Regions from separate parts of the Rahnella sp. GSA61A genome, predicted to be linked through region 2. Evidence: predicted binding sites of a transcription regulator. Region 2 holds the regulator's gene; the other holds the start of a gene.

Region 1 (8,041 bases), on a different contig from region 2:
CGTTATTCCGCCCGCCATTACCGTAGCGCAGGGCGATATCCGACAGGGTATCGAACGCACTGCCCAGCTCGCGTGCCAGCGTCAGCGCATAAGGTGTCGGCACCCGCCGCTGGCCTTCTTTACGAAATAAATTCACCCCAAACCACTTTTCCACCCCCTGAATATGGCGGCTTACCGCGCCGTGCGTAATGCATAACTCCTGCGCTGCGGCGGTAAAACTCCCGGCATGACAGGCGACAAGAAAGGCACGGAGGGCCGTTATCGGGGGAAGGGCATGCATGGTCGTTCCTTTTTAATCACGATTATGTGACTTTTTATCACGGGTTACGCCATTTCCTAAACGCTATCATCGCCCGCATTCCCCCTGAGAAAAGGAAATGTGACGTGATGTATGTGGTGATTGCTCTGACGGGCATACTGGCGGGTGTGATCAGCGGCGTTGTCGGCACCGGCGGTTCCATCATGCTGTTGCCGGCGCTGACGTATACTTTCGGCCCGAAAACTGCGATTCCGGTGATGGCGATTGCCGCTATTGTCGGCAATATCTCCCGCGTGCTTCTCTGGCGCAAAGACATCAACATTCGGGCATTTTTGCTGTACGCCATGCCCGGCATTCCCGCCGCCGTTCTCGGCGCAAATACCCTGTGGGAAATGCCCGCCACGCTGTCGAATATGTGTATCGGCGCGTTCTTCTTGTTGCTGATCCCCTTGCGTCATTACGCCCGTTACCGGGCTTTTACCCTCAGCAGTGCGCAACTGGCGATGGCAGGCACGCTGACAGGGTTTCTGACCGGTGTGGTATTTTCAACCGGCCCGCTGACCATTCCGGTTTTCGCCGGTTACGGGCTGGTGAAAGGTGCGCTGCTTTCCACCGAGGCTGCCGCTTCGTTCGCGATTTATTTCGCCAAGGCCTCAGCGTTCAGCGTGATTGGTGCAATGCCGTGGCCGGTGTTTTTGAGCGGCTTGCTGGTGGGTGGCACACTGACGACAGGGATGCTTATTGGCAAAAAATTTGTTATTAAGATGTCAGAGACATCCTTCAACCGCCTGATCGACATCATGTTATTTCTGGCGGGCATCTCTTTACTCTGGAACTCAGCAAAAGGACATTAACAGATGAGTACACACCCGATCCGCCAGGTTATCGAAGCCTGTGACAAAGCCATATCCGTCAGGGATTTTGACGCACTGATGGCGCATTATGCCGAAGAGGCGGCGCTGGTAATTAAACCGGGCATGATTGCCCGCGGCAAAACCGACATCCGCAAAGCCTTTATCGCCATCTCGGATTATTTTCAGGATCAGCTGGTGGTAGAACAGGGCGAAATGCAGGTGATTGAAGGGGCAGAGGATGCGCTGGTGATCATGGAAACGGTGCTGCATTTCCCCGACGGACAGGGCGGAAAGGTGACCACTACCCGCCGTGCCACCTATGTTTTCCGCCATGAACCGGACGGTCGCTGGCTGTGTACCATCGATAATTCATACGGCACATCGCTGTTGGATCAGGAATAAGGCTCCGCAAGGAGCCTTATTCGCTTCATCCATCCACGGTGATTTAGCGTTTTGGGATCCCCGGTAATTCCTCAGAAAAACGTGCCGTCATTGCATCCCGCTCATAGCCCTGATATTCAGTCAGAATATGATACAAATCGGGTCTGCGGCCTGCCATCCAGCGCCTGCCGGTACTCATCGGGATCAGCGATAAATCCAGATCCGCGCTGACCATCGCATCCGCAGCAACCCAGGTTTCATCGACGATCCGGCCATAAGGGTCGAGGATCATCGCGTTACCGGTGCGTACTTCATCATCATCCGCACCGACGCCGTTACTGAACAAAATAAACATGCCGTTATCGTGAGCGCGTGAGGGCAACCAGCGCATCAGCCATTCCCGGCCGCTGGGACCTTTAAACGCTGCGGTAATCTCTTCTTTGCGTTCAGCACGCTGCTGCCACAATGCCAGCGGTATCGGTTTCATGCCGTGCGGGCTGCGTGAATGTGTGCCGCCTGTCTGATGCGGTGCCAGTAAAATATCTGCTCCCAGCAGGGCGGTGGCACGGGCATTTTCCACCAGATTGTTGTCCCAGCAGATGAGGATCCCGACCTTCACGCCCCAGGGGGTCCCGAACACGGTATAACTGTCACCGCAACTGAAAGCCTCATGCTCAAAGGCGTGCATTTTGCGGTGGATGTGTAACGAACCGTCAGGCATGCAGGCGGCGTAGGCATTATACAGACGCCCGTCAGCGGCACGTTCGATAAATCCGGCGCCAATCAGCATCTGATGTTTCACGGCCAGCGAGCGGATCAGCGCAACAGAGGGGCCGGTGTCGGCTGGCTCCGCCAGTGCCTGAACGCCAGCAGCATCGAGTTTGGGCACGTGCCAGTAACCGGTGATACACATTTCCGGAAAGGCCAAAATATTGACGCCTTCAATAGCCGCTTTTTCGATAAAACGCTCCATAATTAACAGGTTATATTTTTTGTTACCCGCCTGATGCTGAAATTGAATGACCGCTGCTTTGAGTGTTTTGGGGTCCGACATGTTCTTCTCCATACGTCTTCAGGGATTTCGGTTGACGCTGGTATTAGAGCAATGCGACTGATAACTTTATAATGAAATGATTTCCAAATCTGATAACCCAATGGAATATATAAAGTGAACACACGTTTGCTCAGGGCTTTTGTCACACTGGCTGAAAAAGGGAATTATGCGCAGGCAGCGCAGGCGCTTTCCGTTTCACAACCGGCACTCACCAAACAGATCAATCTGCTGGAATCGACGCTGAACGTGGCGCTTTTTGCCCGCGGACGACACGGCAGTGCGCTGACAGCCGCAGGCCAGCGGCTTTTGCCGGAAGCGGAGAAAGTATTGCGACAAATGGCCGCGTTTATGCAACATGCCAGCCAGGTTGAAAAGGGGGGAGAAGGGCTGCTGGCGGCAGGATTCGGCCTGTCGAGTTTCATCCTGGCGCCACAATGTATTGCGAAATTCCGCGCAGCATATCCCGGCGTGGATATCACGCTGGAAGATCTGCCTTCCGCGCAGCAATACGACATGCTGCAACGCGGGGAACTGCACATTGGTTTTGTGCGTGTCCCGCCGCCTGCACCGCTCAGTTACCACGCGCTGTTTGAGGATAAACTGGTGCTGGTGGTGTCTGAAGATAACGGCGAGGATATGAGTGAAAGGCTCAGGAACCGTCCGTTACTGCGTTTGTATACTGAGCGGGCGGGGGGGCTGAATGCGCAGACAGACCGTTTTTTACAGGAGAATCTGTTTCATGTTTCATCGGTTCAACGGGCGGAGGATATCCAGACTATTGTCGCACTGGTAGCAGCCGGGATCGGCGTGGCGTTGCTACCCGAAAGCGTCGTGCATATTGCGCCGCCGGAGCTGAAAATACTTCCGCTCACCGGCCCTGCGACGCGCTGGCAGGTGGGGATTGCATGGGACGCCCGGAATGAAGATGTCATTCGCGATAACTTTGTGCGGATGGTGACTGAAAATCTCAAAGCCGCTGCCTGTATATAGAACGGTCCGGAATGTGGCCCGCGCCATCAGGCCGACGGCGATAAGTTCACCAATGCGAAAGACCCTGACCAGAATTCAGTTTCTGTTTCCAGCCGTGCGTTCAGGAAAGCCTGAACTACCCGTCTTTGTTCAGGTAAATTCCTGGCCGGGTGATGACCCAGGTGTAGTCAGGTTCGTTAACCGGTGTGTAACCAAACTTTTGATACAACCACGGCGCGGTAGAAGTAAAGAGTGCCATCCGGCGAAGTTTTGCTGTGACCGGATGCGACTGCACACATTCGATCAGCCATGCGCCCAGATTTTTCCCCTGATAATCTTCCAGCACATAGACATCACACAGGTAAGCAAAGGTGGCGTAGTCCGTGATAAAGCGGGCGTAACCGATCTGTTTTCCGTCGTCGAACAACCCGAAGTTCAGGCTGTTTTCTGCGCCAGCGCGCACCGTCTGTTCGTCAATGCCCGGCGCCCAGCTTGACCGGGTCAGGTAGGCGTGAATTGCCGGAATATCCAGTTTTTGAAAATCGGTAGTGATCAGATAAGTGTCTTTGGTCCAGTTGCATACAGCTTTCAGGTTTGTCACGGGAACCTCACAAGTTCGTTGAAAACAGGTCGTTTTCTACCTTACCGGCTAACGCTGAGAAATTCACCCGCGTTATAGTTGCCAGGGTATGTGCCCGGCCTTTGACGCGCCGCACTATAAAAATCAGGCCGGATGATGTATCCTGCACTGATTATTGGTATGCTGTATATAATTACAGTATAAGGAGCGAATCATGGCTGTTGAAACAAAATTTGTTGTGGTCAGAAAAGGTGAAGAGAAAATGACTTTTGCCAATAAGAAAGAAGCAGACGCTTACGACAAGATGCTGGACATGGCGGATGCTTTTACTGAATGGCTGTTACAGAGCAATATCGGGATGGATGAAGCACTGGCGGAAAACATTGCACTTCACCTCGCCGAGCAGAAAGACACCGTCCAGCATATTCTGCGCACCAGCAAATTGCCGGAAGCAGAAATCGCACACCAGCCCGCCGCTGAAACGCCAGCAGAAGCAGAAGCAGAAGAAGTGGTCGCAGAAAACGTGGCTGCTGAAGAAAATGCTGCCGAAGAAAATGTTGCTGAAAAACCTGCCACGGCCAAAAAAGTCCGTGCGGTAAAAGCCGCGTAACTGAGAGAACAGCGTGCGTAACGGCACGCTTTCTTCCCCCCTGATACCACGCTCAGTATTTCAGTGGCAAACGGATCACTTCTTTCAGAATACCGTTGTGCAGCCTCACATATCCCCCCTGTTTCAATTGTGAAAGCACTTTCATGATCGTGCTGCGTGAAAGGTGCGTCTTAAGCTGAATGTAATGGGCAGCAGGAATATTTTCGCGTATTTCCGGCGGTTCTTTCATGAGTTCCATGAGCTGGTGGCGCAGAATTTCATAGGATGTCGGTGCCGTCAGCATTGTGCTTTTGACATAGAGATTGTTGGTCATCCTGAAAAAGTGCTTTGCCATTGGCTCCCACAACTCCAGACGATCAATCAGGGCATGCATCTCCGCCACGGTGGAGACGGCAATCTCAGATTCATCCTGCGCCTGAATAAACATTCTGGCCTCTGAGGGCACCGCACCGCCAATACCAATGATGCCCGGCACTGACAACGTACCTATCAGCACAGGTTCGTCGTTATGAAAGGTTTTAAACCAGCCTTTGCGAATGAAATAACAATAAAATTCCCCCCTCTCATACAGATGGAAGCGCGAGCCCGCGGGGACAGTACGGAACTGGAGATAGGGAATAAGTTCGGCAAATAGCTCAGCGGTAGCCTGACTGAGGTCTTTGCCCTTATCACTCTCGGTAACCATCGTTATTAACCTCGTCAGGCAGCAACAGCAGGGAATTACCTTAAATTTAGCAGAGTTCCCTGTCCGGTGAATGCGGCCTTAAGAGGCCGTTTGGGGCATAATCCTCTTTCCCCCCGCCATGCAAAAGGACAGGCAATGAAAGCTGAACATGAGTATTCACTGAAAACCCTCCCGGCTCCCGCGACTTACCCTCACATTCCCACCCCGGTATTATCCGATGAAACCATGGCGTCACGCCTGCGTCATATCCTTCACGCGATGCAACAGCATCAGCTCGACAGCCTGGTGATTTATGCCGACAAAGAACACGGCGGCAATTTCGAATATCTTGCGGGTTTTATCCCGCGCTTTGAAGAAGCCTTGCTGGTGGTGCGCGCGACCGGTGAGCTGACTTATGTTATGGGGAATGAAAATCTGAAACTGGTTCCCCATGCGCGCAACGCCGGTCGCTGCCTGCATGCGCCGGTGTTTTCCCTGCCCAACCAGCCGATGAAACATCATCAGCCGCTGCACGATTTGCTTAAATCTGCCGGTATTGCTGACGCGCAGCACGTTGGCATTGCAGGCTGGAAACTGTTCAGATGTGACCCTGTCACGGATAAAACCACCTTTGATGTGCCCGCGTTTGTCCTCGACGCAGTCCGAAAGGCCGCGGGCGTGGCTGGAGATGTGGTCAACGCCACCGGTCTGTTTACCTCGCCAGAAAATGGTGCGCGGCGGATTAATACCGCTAATGAAGTGGCGTTTTATGAATACGGCGCCAACCTGGCCTCCACTCAGGTGCTTGCGGCGCTGGATACGATTGCACCCGGCAAATCAGAAAAAGAAATCGGTCAGTTACTGGCAGGAGAAGGCCAGCACGGGAACGTGATTATGATTGCCGCGACGGGTGAGCGTTTCGCCCATGCGAATCTGTATCCTTCCGACAAAACTATCCGGCGTGGCGATAAGTTTTCGCTCACCGCCGGATACAAAGGAGGCCTCACCAGCCGTGCGGCGTATGTGGTGGCGGCGGAAAATGAATTACCGGAAGAGGTTTCGGACTGGTTGCAGCGGCTTGCGATACCCTATTACCACACGGTAGTAACCTGGCTTGAAGCACTGCGTATCGGGCTGACCGGCGGTGAGCTTTATCAGCTTGTTGAGCAAACGCTGCCACAGAGCATCTATCACTGGCATCTCAATCCCGGTCATCTGGTTGCAGATGAGGAGTGGCTGTGTTCTCCGGTATACGGTGGCTCAGTGATCCCGTTTGAAAGTGGCATGTTGTTTCAGATTGATATTATTCCGTCATTACCCGGCTATGGTGGCAGCAGCATCGAAGATACGGTAGGGCTGGCAGATGAATCACTGCGAAAAGAGCTGGAAACGCAGTTCCCGGAGGTCTGGCAGCGTATGGTCACCCGTAAAAAATACCTGACGGACGTGCTGAGTATTCGCCTTTCCGAGGACGTGATTCTGCTTTCCAATACTGTCGGTTACCTGCGGCCTTTCCTGCTGGATAAGTCGCGGGCTTTGGTGCGGACGTAAAGCAATTTGCCTCATCATTAAACCCGGTGAAGTTCTTCGCCGGGTTCTTATTTTCCTCTGAATTTTTTTGCATTCATAATTTGTTACTTATTAAGATGAATCCTCTGCGCGACAGGGTTAATGTTAATAATTACTATTCACATTCTCATTTCGAGCTGTTCTGGTTAAAACAATAAATAGAAACAGACTCGCCCTTAAAAAAATTGCTATGGGAATGTGTTATGTCTTTGAATGGCAGGGTATATGACGTGCAGCAGGGTGCGTTAAAGGTAAGAAAAACATTTACGGTTTCCACACTGGCGCTGGCGATTTTTGTTCTGGTGAATCCGGCGCAGGCCGCTGAAACCGGCAGTGGGACGACAGGCACCGCGAATACCGCCGCATCCGGCTCGCAGCAGGATATGGTGATTGAAGGTTCGGCGACCGCCGCTGCCAGCGACGGGCAGGATTACGCGGTCAAAACCACCACTGCGGGCACCAAAATGAACCTGACGCCGCGCGATATTCCGCAGTCGGTCAGTGTGATCACCAAACAGCGCATGCAGGATCAGAACCTCCAGTCGGTGGGCGACGTGCTGAATAACACCACCGGCATCTCGACGGAAGTCATCGACAGCGAACGCGTATCCTATTTCTCCCGCGGTTTTTACATCAATAATTACACCTACGACGACATTCCAACGTCCGTCAGCGACACCTGGAATTTTGGTGATGCCGCCGAAGACACCGCGATTTATGACCGTATCGAAGTGGTGCGTGGCGCCACAGGCCTGATGACCGGGGCGGGCAATCCGGCCGCCTCTGTCAACATGGTGCGTAAACACGCCGACAGCAAAGAATTCACCGGCGATATCAGCGCCAGTTACGGAAGCTGGAACAAACAGCGTTACGTGCTCGATGCTTCCGGTCCGCTGAATCAGGAAGGTTCGGTGCGCGGGCGCGTGGTAGCCGGTTATCAGGATCAGGACAGCTGGCTGGATCGCTATCACAAGCGTAAAAAATTCTTCTACGGCGTAGTGGATGCCGATGTGACCGATAACACCACCGTGTCGCTCGGTTACGATTATCAGGAAAATAACACCGGCAACCCGACCTGGGGCGGCCTGCCAACCTGGTACA
Region 2 (8,041 bases):
ACAACAATTAAAAACGCCCGGACTCTGTAAAAAGTCCGGGCGTTTTGTTTTTTTAATCTGATGTCTGGCGCTAATACGGGTTAATGATCGGTATCGCGTACATCCATCTTCGGTTCAGCCGGTGGCTCCGTTGCTTGCGGCAGCTCAGAAGGCATTCCCGCACTCTCGATAGTTAGCTTGATATCCGGTGTCATCAGGTCGCTGAGCATGAGGTAAATCTCACGCGTTTGTTCCTGAATGGCATCGCCGGTGTCACTGATATAGCCTTCTGCGCGCAGTGTGCCGACCAGCGTCGAGAACACAGCTTTATCGAAGAATTCAGGGGCATTGATACCGTGCAGCACGGATAAACGCTGCGCCATAATCCGGCTCTCTTTTTCCAGTGCCCCGCGGTTGATGCTTGGGTTATTGGTGAGCAGGGAGAAGGTAATCGCGTAACGTTGCAGCGTTTCACGTACGCCAGCCGCCAGCAACTGGAGGGTGCGGATACGGGCCGGATTAAGTGTCAGCTCATCATCTTCAAGGTGAATGATTTGCTGACGCGCCAGTTCCAGCGTCAGAACATCCAGCACTTGTGGCAGCTCAGGCGTATCGAAATGCATAAACAGTTCGGCTTTGAGCATTGGATAAATCAGTTCGACCTGATGCAGTAATTCCGCGCGGCTGACCTGGCGGTGGTGCATCACAATGCTTGAAATCAGTGATGGCAACACCAGCATATGATGGATGTTGTTGCGGTAATACGTCATCAGCACGGCCTGTTCGCGAGGCAGAACGATGATGTCGCCAATGTTGTCTTTCTCAACCTGGAACTTATTCATGTTCAGCGCGTGATCAAGCAACTGGTCAGCGGTCAGATCAGGCACCGTCGAATCCGCGTTGTAAGGCACGTTACGCAGCAATTGCAGATAACAGTCGATTTGCTCGGTCAGCTGTTCGCGTGTCAGTGAACGCTGACGGGAGGCCAGCAGCGCGGTACAACACAAGTTCATGGCATTGGCTGCCGCTGAATTGTTGATGCGCACCATGATCTGTTCTGCCAAATCCTGCACTGTCGGCGTCAGCCAGCTTGGACGTTGTGCTTCGATCGGGTCGATGGCTTCACGCCAGGTTGGCACGTTCTGGTTCAGGTAAGTGGTCAGATGCAGCGGCTCACCGAAGTTCACGTAACCCTGGCCGAGATTACGCAGCTTGCGCAGCCCGTTCAGCATCTGTGTCAGGCTTTCTTTCTCTTTGGTCGCACCGCGTAATTCTTTCGCGTACGTACCCACTTCCATGACGTGCTCATAACCGATGTAAATCGGTACCAGCGTAATCGGACGTGAACCGCCGCGCAGCATGGCCTGAATGGTCATGGCCAGCGTGCCCGTTTTCGGCTCCAGCAGACGCCCGGTTCGCGAACGCCCCCCTTCCACAAAGTATTCCACCGAATAACCGCGGCTGAACAGTTCGCCCAGATATTCACGGAAAACCGTCGAATAGAGCTTGTTGCCTTTAAAGGTTCGACGAATAAAGAACGCACCCAGACGGCGGAAAATCGGGCCAGCCGGCCAGAAATTCAGGTTGATACCGGCGGCAATATGCGGCGGTACCAGACCCTGATGATAGAGCACGTAAGACAGCAGCAGATAGTCCATGTGGCTGCGGTGGCAAGGCACATACACAATTTCCTGACCGTCCAGCGCTAACTGGCGTACACGCTCGGCATTATTAACGTTGATGCCTTTGTACAAACGGTTCCACGTCCAGCTCAGCACACGGTCAGAGAGGCGCACGGCTTCATAAGAGAAGTCAGCGGCAATCTCTTCCATCAGGGCGATGGCGTTTTGTTGGGCTTTTTCGTGGGAAATTTTCTTGCTGCGGGCTTCGTCTTCAATCGCTTTCTCAATGGCTTTTGAGGCCAGCAATTTATTGAATAAATCCTGACGTGCCGGAAGGCGCGGACCAACCGCAGCCAGACGCTGACGGGAGAAATGCATCCGCGCCACACGTGCCAGTTTTTGAGCAATCGTCTTATCTGTGCCGTGTTCCGTCGCCATATAACGCAGGGAAACGGTATTGGAGAAACGGACGAAACTGTCCCGCCCCAGCCACAGCACAGCGAAAAATTTCTGGATACCGTTCAGCACGCGCAGATGCGGCGTGTCGTCCTGACCTTCACGGCCCGGTGCACGACCAAACATTACCGACACCGGCAACATCTGAATGTCTAAATCCGGATTATTGCGGTGCAAATCAAGGTAGTCGTGGAACAGCTTTACGGACTCCTGCTTCGGCGTGTAATAAGAGAATACGCGCGGGCCTTCGGCTATAAAGACATGGCTTGGTAGCAGGGTTCCGTCAATTTCCAGCGGAATAAGAGGATCAGGTAGATTCTGCGCCAGACATTGCGCACGCAACGTCAGCAAATCGGCTTTGGAATTATAAGGTAATACGTACAAAATCGGCCGCGTCGGGTCTAAATGCAACTCGGTAACCGGATCTGAAGGTATGACCTTGCTCTTTACCAGCAATGAGAGTGGTAAATTCAATAATGTGTAATAAAGTCTACGCCAACCTGACATAAAAACGTGAAGCCTCTTGTTAGCAATTTCGCCGCAAGGATACCAGAAAGATCCGTGGAGATCTGTGGTCATATAAAAGCTAAAATGCTGCAAACACTCTAAGGATCAGTACCCGAAATGGCGAACCAAGTCACCGGATTTACCCGAATTTATAAAGCGGCCGGCTATTCCTGGAAAGGATTCAAAGCGGCATGGCAAAACGAAGCGGCATTTCGCCAGGAGGCCAGCGTCGCTATCCCGTTAATTTTACTATCTTTCTGGCTTGATGTCAGCACCATTGAACGTATCCTGCTGGTGGGATCCGTCGTGCTGGTCTGTGTCACGGAGTTGCTCAACAGCGCGGTGGAATGTGCAATAGACCGCATCGGGCCTGAGTTTCATGTGCTTTCTGGTCGCGCAAAAGATATCGGCTCTGCTGCCGTACTTCTGACCATCATATTGGCGATTTTTGTCTGGGTCAGCATCTTTTGGTCGCGATGGTTCTGATTTGGAATCTGCATTCCAGGAATCAACGTTATGCCCTGTTTTTATTCAATCTTAGGTTTTCATTGACCGTTTAGCTGTATATACTCACAGCAAGACTGTATAAACAACCAGGGGGCGGAATGAAAGCTTTAACGACCAGACAACAAGAGGTCTACGACCTTATTCGCGATCATATCTCCACCACCGGTATGCCACCAACCCGCGCAGAGATTGCATCACGTCTGGGGTTCCGTTCTCCCAATGCGGCGGAAGAGCATCTTAAAGCGCTGGCGCGTAAAGGTGTTATTGAGATTGTTTCCGGTGCATCACGCGGCATTCGTCTGCTGATGGAAGAAGAAGAAGGTTTACCGCTGATTGGCCGCGTTGCCGCCGGTGAACCGCTGCTGGCGCAGCAACATATCGAAGGGCACTATCAGATCGATCCGGCAATGTTTAAGCCGAGCGCCGATTTCCTGCTGCGTGTCAGCGGTATGTCGATGCGTGATATTGGTATCCTTGACGGCGATCTGCTGGCCGTGCATAAAACGCAAGACGTGCGTAATGGTCAGGTTGTGGTGGCCCGTATTGATGATGAGGTCACCGTGAAACGCCTGAAAAAACAAGGCAGTGTGGTGCAGTTATTGCCTGAGAACAGCGAGTTTCAGCCGATCGTGGTGGATTTGCGCGAGCAGAATTTCAGCATTGAAGGCTTAGCCGTAGGTGTTATCCGCAACGGCGACTGGATCTGACCTTCGTACTTCGAGCTATCTCTGCGTTGGCTGCCTTCGCGAACCCCGGTCACATACTTGTGTATGCTCCCGGCGTTCGCTTAGTTGCCGCCTTGATATAACGCGAATTACTCGGTCAGATATGACTAAGTCAGAAATTGCTGTGTCAGATAGACAAGACTAAAACTAATTGAATATGGATGGCGGCCGCCTCTGGCATCCATGTGAATTCAAAGAGAAATGCGTTTCTCTCATCATCGCCCCTTTCGGGGCGATGTCATTTACAGGCATAACCTGAACCTCCGGCATGAGATTCTCTATGCAACATCATTCCCTGCGACACACACTCAAAAACACCTTTTTAAGCCCTGCCGATAAAGCGCTCTGGATGCTGGCATTGCCGATGATTTTTTCCAATATCACGGTGCCGCTCCTCGGCCTGGTGGATACCGCAGTGATCGGTCATCTCGACAGCCCGGATTATCTCGGCGGCGTGGCTGTGGGTTCGATGATCACCACTTTCCTTTTTATGCTCTTACTGTTTCTGCGGATGAGTACCACCGGCATGACCGCTCAGGCGCTGGGCGCGAAAGATAATCAGCTTCTGGCGCGTGCTTTTGTACAACCCTTCCTTCTGGCTGTACTGGCGGGCGTCATTATTGTGGTATTCCGTCATCCGCTGATGGAGCTGGCGTTTCACATTGTCGGCGGCAGCCAGCCCGTGCTTGAACAGGCGAGGCTGTTTATCGAAATCCGCTGGTTCAGCGCCCCGGCTTCATTGGCGAATCTGGTGATCCTCGGGTGGTTGCTCGGCATTCAGTACGTTCGCGGGCCGGTGATTTTGCTGATTGCCGGGAATTTGCTGAATATCATTCTGGATCTGTGGCTGGTGATCGGGCTGGGCTGGAACGTGCGTGGCGCAGCCATCGCGACGGCAAGCTCCGAGTATTTCACGCTACTCATCGGGCTGTATTTCGTCTGGCGGGTGATGAAACGACGCGGTATCACCGGCGCAGAAATCACCTCCGCGTGGCGTGGTAATTTGCGCCGTCTTCTCGGGCTTAACCGCGACATCATGCTGCGCTCATTACTGTTGCAGCTTTGCTTTGCATCGCTGACCGTTCTGGGCGCGCGGCTGGGCAGCCACATTGTGGCGGTCAACGCCGTGTTGATGAACCTGCTGACATTTACCGCGTTTGCACTTGACGGTTTTGCTTATGCTATCGAAGCGCATTCCGGTGAGGCATTCGGTGCCCGCAACCGCGAAAAACTGCTGAATGTCTGGCATGCCGCGTGTCGTCAGGCCGGGCTGGTTGCGCTGTTTTTTGCTCTGATTTACGCGCTGGCGGGTGGGGCGATCATTGATGCGCTGACATCATTACCGGAATTGCGTGAGCTGGCGGACCGATATCTTGGCTGGCAAATTATACTGCCGCTGGTGGCTGTCTGGTGCTATTTGCTTGATGGCATGTTTATCGGCGCAACGCGTGGGCGGGATATGCGAAACAGCATGCTGGTGGCGGCGCTGGGGTACGGGCTGACATTGTTCACTTTACCGCTGCTGGGCAATCATGCGTTGTGGCTGGCGCTGACGGTATTCCTCGGGTTACGCGGGATTTCACTGGGCTGGATATGGCGTCGTTACTGGCGGCATGACACATGGTTTTCGTCTCCGTCGCACTGATTTTTCAGCTATTTTCAAAGAAATAAGCGCAGCTTTGTCGTTATTTCATGCTTTAGATTAATCCTAATAGTGGTTTTTATCCCTGTTTAAGGAGGATTAATCGAGATTCTCTACTAACCTTTAAAGTGTTAAGGACGAGCTGCAAGACGAAATGCAGTTCATAAAACCCAAGGTAACAGGAGATATTTTATGAATAAGGACCAAGCCGACGGTAACTGGAAGCAGTTCAAAGGGAAAGTGAAAGAACAATGGGGCAAACTGACTGATGACGACCTGACAGTGGTTGAAGGTAAACGTGATCAGTTAGTCGGTAAAATTCAGGAGCGTTACGGCTATCAAAAAGATCAGGCCGAGAAAGAGCTCAATGAATGGGAAACCAAAAACAAATATCACTGGTAAGACGCGACTCCCCCTCGCGTGCCAGTGACGTATCCTGAGATTTAGCTGCTCCTACCCGGAACGCTTCAGGATACGGGTACACGGATGTACCCAACCTCTTCTCTGTACAAAACATCCTCCTCTTACGAGTCACCTTCAAAACCTTAAAACCCGATCATTCAGCGTTTTTTCACCACAATACTGTGGTCGTGATCGCAATGGTCATGGCTGTCGCAGGTTTCTACTACTTTGCATTCTGCACATAAGCCATGCGCTTCAACGACGGAATGGCGAAGCTCAAATCCGGATTCTAATGACAGTTTTGCCAGACGCTCTTCAATGCCGTCGGTGGTTTTTTCGGTAACTAACCCGCAGCGGTCGCAGATAAACAGCGCAGAAGTATGGCTCGGCTCTTCAAAATGATGGCAGAGAACATAGCTGTTTGCGGATTCAACACGGTGAATAAATCCCTGTTCCAGCAGAAAATCCAGCGCCCGGTAAACGGTCGGTGGTTTCGCCTGAGGTTCGCTTACGCGCAATAGATCCAGCAAGTCATAGGCGCTGATCGCACCGGGTTGTTGCGTCATCAGGCGCAGTACTTCCAGCCGCTGCGGCGTCAGGCGAACATTGCGCTGCTGGCAAAGTTCTTCAGCTTGTGAAAGTAATTTTTCCGGATTATTCAGGGTCATAGCAACGGTCTCTGAGCGCAGATTGGAATGAATAGGCCACATCATGCGACCACCGATGATTTTATCATGCTTGCACCAAAACGACGAATTATGCGCCATTCAGATGTGATGCAACGTCGGCATCCGCCTGCTCAGCGGCACAAGATGCCGAATCTTTGTTCTGTGGTATAATCAGCGATTACCTTCCCTCTGGCGCGAAGCGGGGGGAGCGTCACGAACCCCTTCAGCGAATGTCAGGCCGATGTCAGAAACTCAACACGTAATGCCCCAGACCACTCCCTTTTCCGCCCAGCGTTTTTCCGTTGCGCCGATGCTCGACTGGACCGATCGCCACTGCCGCCATTTTCACCGGCTGATGACCGGCCAGACGTTGCTGTATACCGAAATGGTCACGACCGGCGCCATTATTCACGGCAAAGGGGATTATCTCGGGTTTGGCGATGCAGAACATCCGGTGTCTTTGCAGCTTGGTGGCAGCAATCCGGCTGATCTGGCGCATTGCGCAAAACGGGCGGAAGAACGTGGTTATGACGAAATTAACCTCAACGTCGGTTGCCCGTCAGATCGCGTGCAGAACGGCATGTTTGGTGCCTGTCTGATGGGGCAGGCGTCGCTGGTGGCTGACTGCATCAAAGCCATGCGCGACGTAGTCTCAATTCCGGTCACGGTTAAAACGCGAATCGGTATTGACGATCAGGACAGCTACGAATTTCTGTGTGATTTCATCCGTCAGGTTTCAGAAAACGGCGGTTGCGATACCTTCATTATTCATGCGCGTAAAGCCTGGCTTTCGGGCCTCAGTCCGAAAGAAAATCGTGAAATTCCGCCGCTGGATTACCCGCGCGTATATCAGCTCAAGCGTGATTTCCCGCACCTGACCCTGGCAATTAACGGCGGTATCAAAACCCTCGAAGAAGCCAAAACGCACCTGCAATATATGGATGGCGTGATGGTGGGGCGTGAGGCTTACCAGAATCCGGGCCTGTTGCTGAATGTGGATCGCGAGCTGTTCGGCTCTGATGCGCCGCTGAAAACCGGGCCGGATATTATCCGCGCGCTGTATCCGTATATCGAAGCGGAACTGAGCAAAGGTACTTACCTCGGTCACATCACCCGCCATATTCTTGGTCTGTTCCAGGGGGTGCCGGGCGCGCGTCAGTTCCGTCGTCATCTGAGTGAGAATGCGCATAAAGCCGGCGCGGGCATCGATGTGGTCGAACAGGCGTTGCAGATGGTTGCTCAGCCGCAGGAAGTGGTGGCGCAGGCATAAAAACAGGGTGAGTAAAATCGCTATCTGTTAGTCAAATTTACTATCTTTTCGCAGGCCATTCGTGCCTGCGAATTATTTTTTCCTTATCATTCAATCAATTATTTATCCCATCACACTGGCATGTTTCTTGTAATGGTTAATGCGTGTTTGGACGCTACGTCTTATCGCACATGGCTTATTAAGGAGCACCCGATGCTGGAAATTCTCTTCGTGCTTGGTTTTTTCTTTATGCTGATGCTGACCGGCATTTCTTTACTGGGTAT

The links. The regulator LexA, encoded in region 2, represses DNA repair genes until DNA is damaged. The targets are predictions, from matches to a motif close to TNCTGTATGTACATACAGNA.
Region 1: LC431_RS07500 (YebG family protein) is a predicted target of LexA. The motif match lies at 4,279-4,298, and genes of this name have one in related genera.

Annotation. Positions count from the first base shown of each region.
Region 1 covers NZ_JAHXYO010000004.1:232,690-240,730, reverse strand. The annotation lists gene LC431_RS07530 (LysR substrate-binding domain-containing protein) at 1-280, opposite strand, end outside; gene LC431_RS07525 (sulfite exporter TauE/SafE family protein) at 388-1,113, shown strand; gene LC431_RS07520 (SgcJ/EcaC family oxidoreductase) at 1,117-1,515, shown strand; gene LC431_RS07515 (nitrilase family protein) at 1,559-2,548, opposite strand; gene LC431_RS07510 (LysR family transcriptional regulator) at 2,663-3,538, shown strand; gene LC431_RS07505 (GNAT family N-acetyltransferase) at 3,654-4,118, opposite strand; gene LC431_RS07500 (YebG family protein) at 4,312-4,707, shown strand; gene LC431_RS07495 (helix-turn-helix domain-containing protein) at 4,760-5,392, opposite strand; gene LC431_RS07490 (Xaa-Pro peptidase family protein) at 5,528-6,922, shown strand; gene fhuE (ferric-rhodotorulic acid/ferric-coprogen receptor FhuE) at 7,144-8,041, shown strand, end outside.
Region 2 covers NZ_JAHXYO010000027.1:37,149-45,189, reverse strand. The annotation lists gene plsB (glycerol-3-phosphate 1-O-acyltransferase PlsB) at 81-2,564, opposite strand; gene LC431_RS23565 (diacylglycerol kinase) at 2,682-3,050, shown strand; gene lexA (transcriptional repressor LexA) at 3,170-3,778, shown strand; gene dinF (MATE family efflux transporter DinF) at 4,077-5,441, shown strand; gene LC431_RS23550 (CsbD family protein) at 5,631-5,840, shown strand; gene zur (zinc uptake transcriptional repressor Zur) at 5,999-6,508, opposite strand; gene dusA (tRNA dihydrouridine(20/20a) synthase DusA) at 6,771-7,778, shown strand; gene pspG (envelope stress response protein PspG) at 7,971-8,041, shown strand, end outside.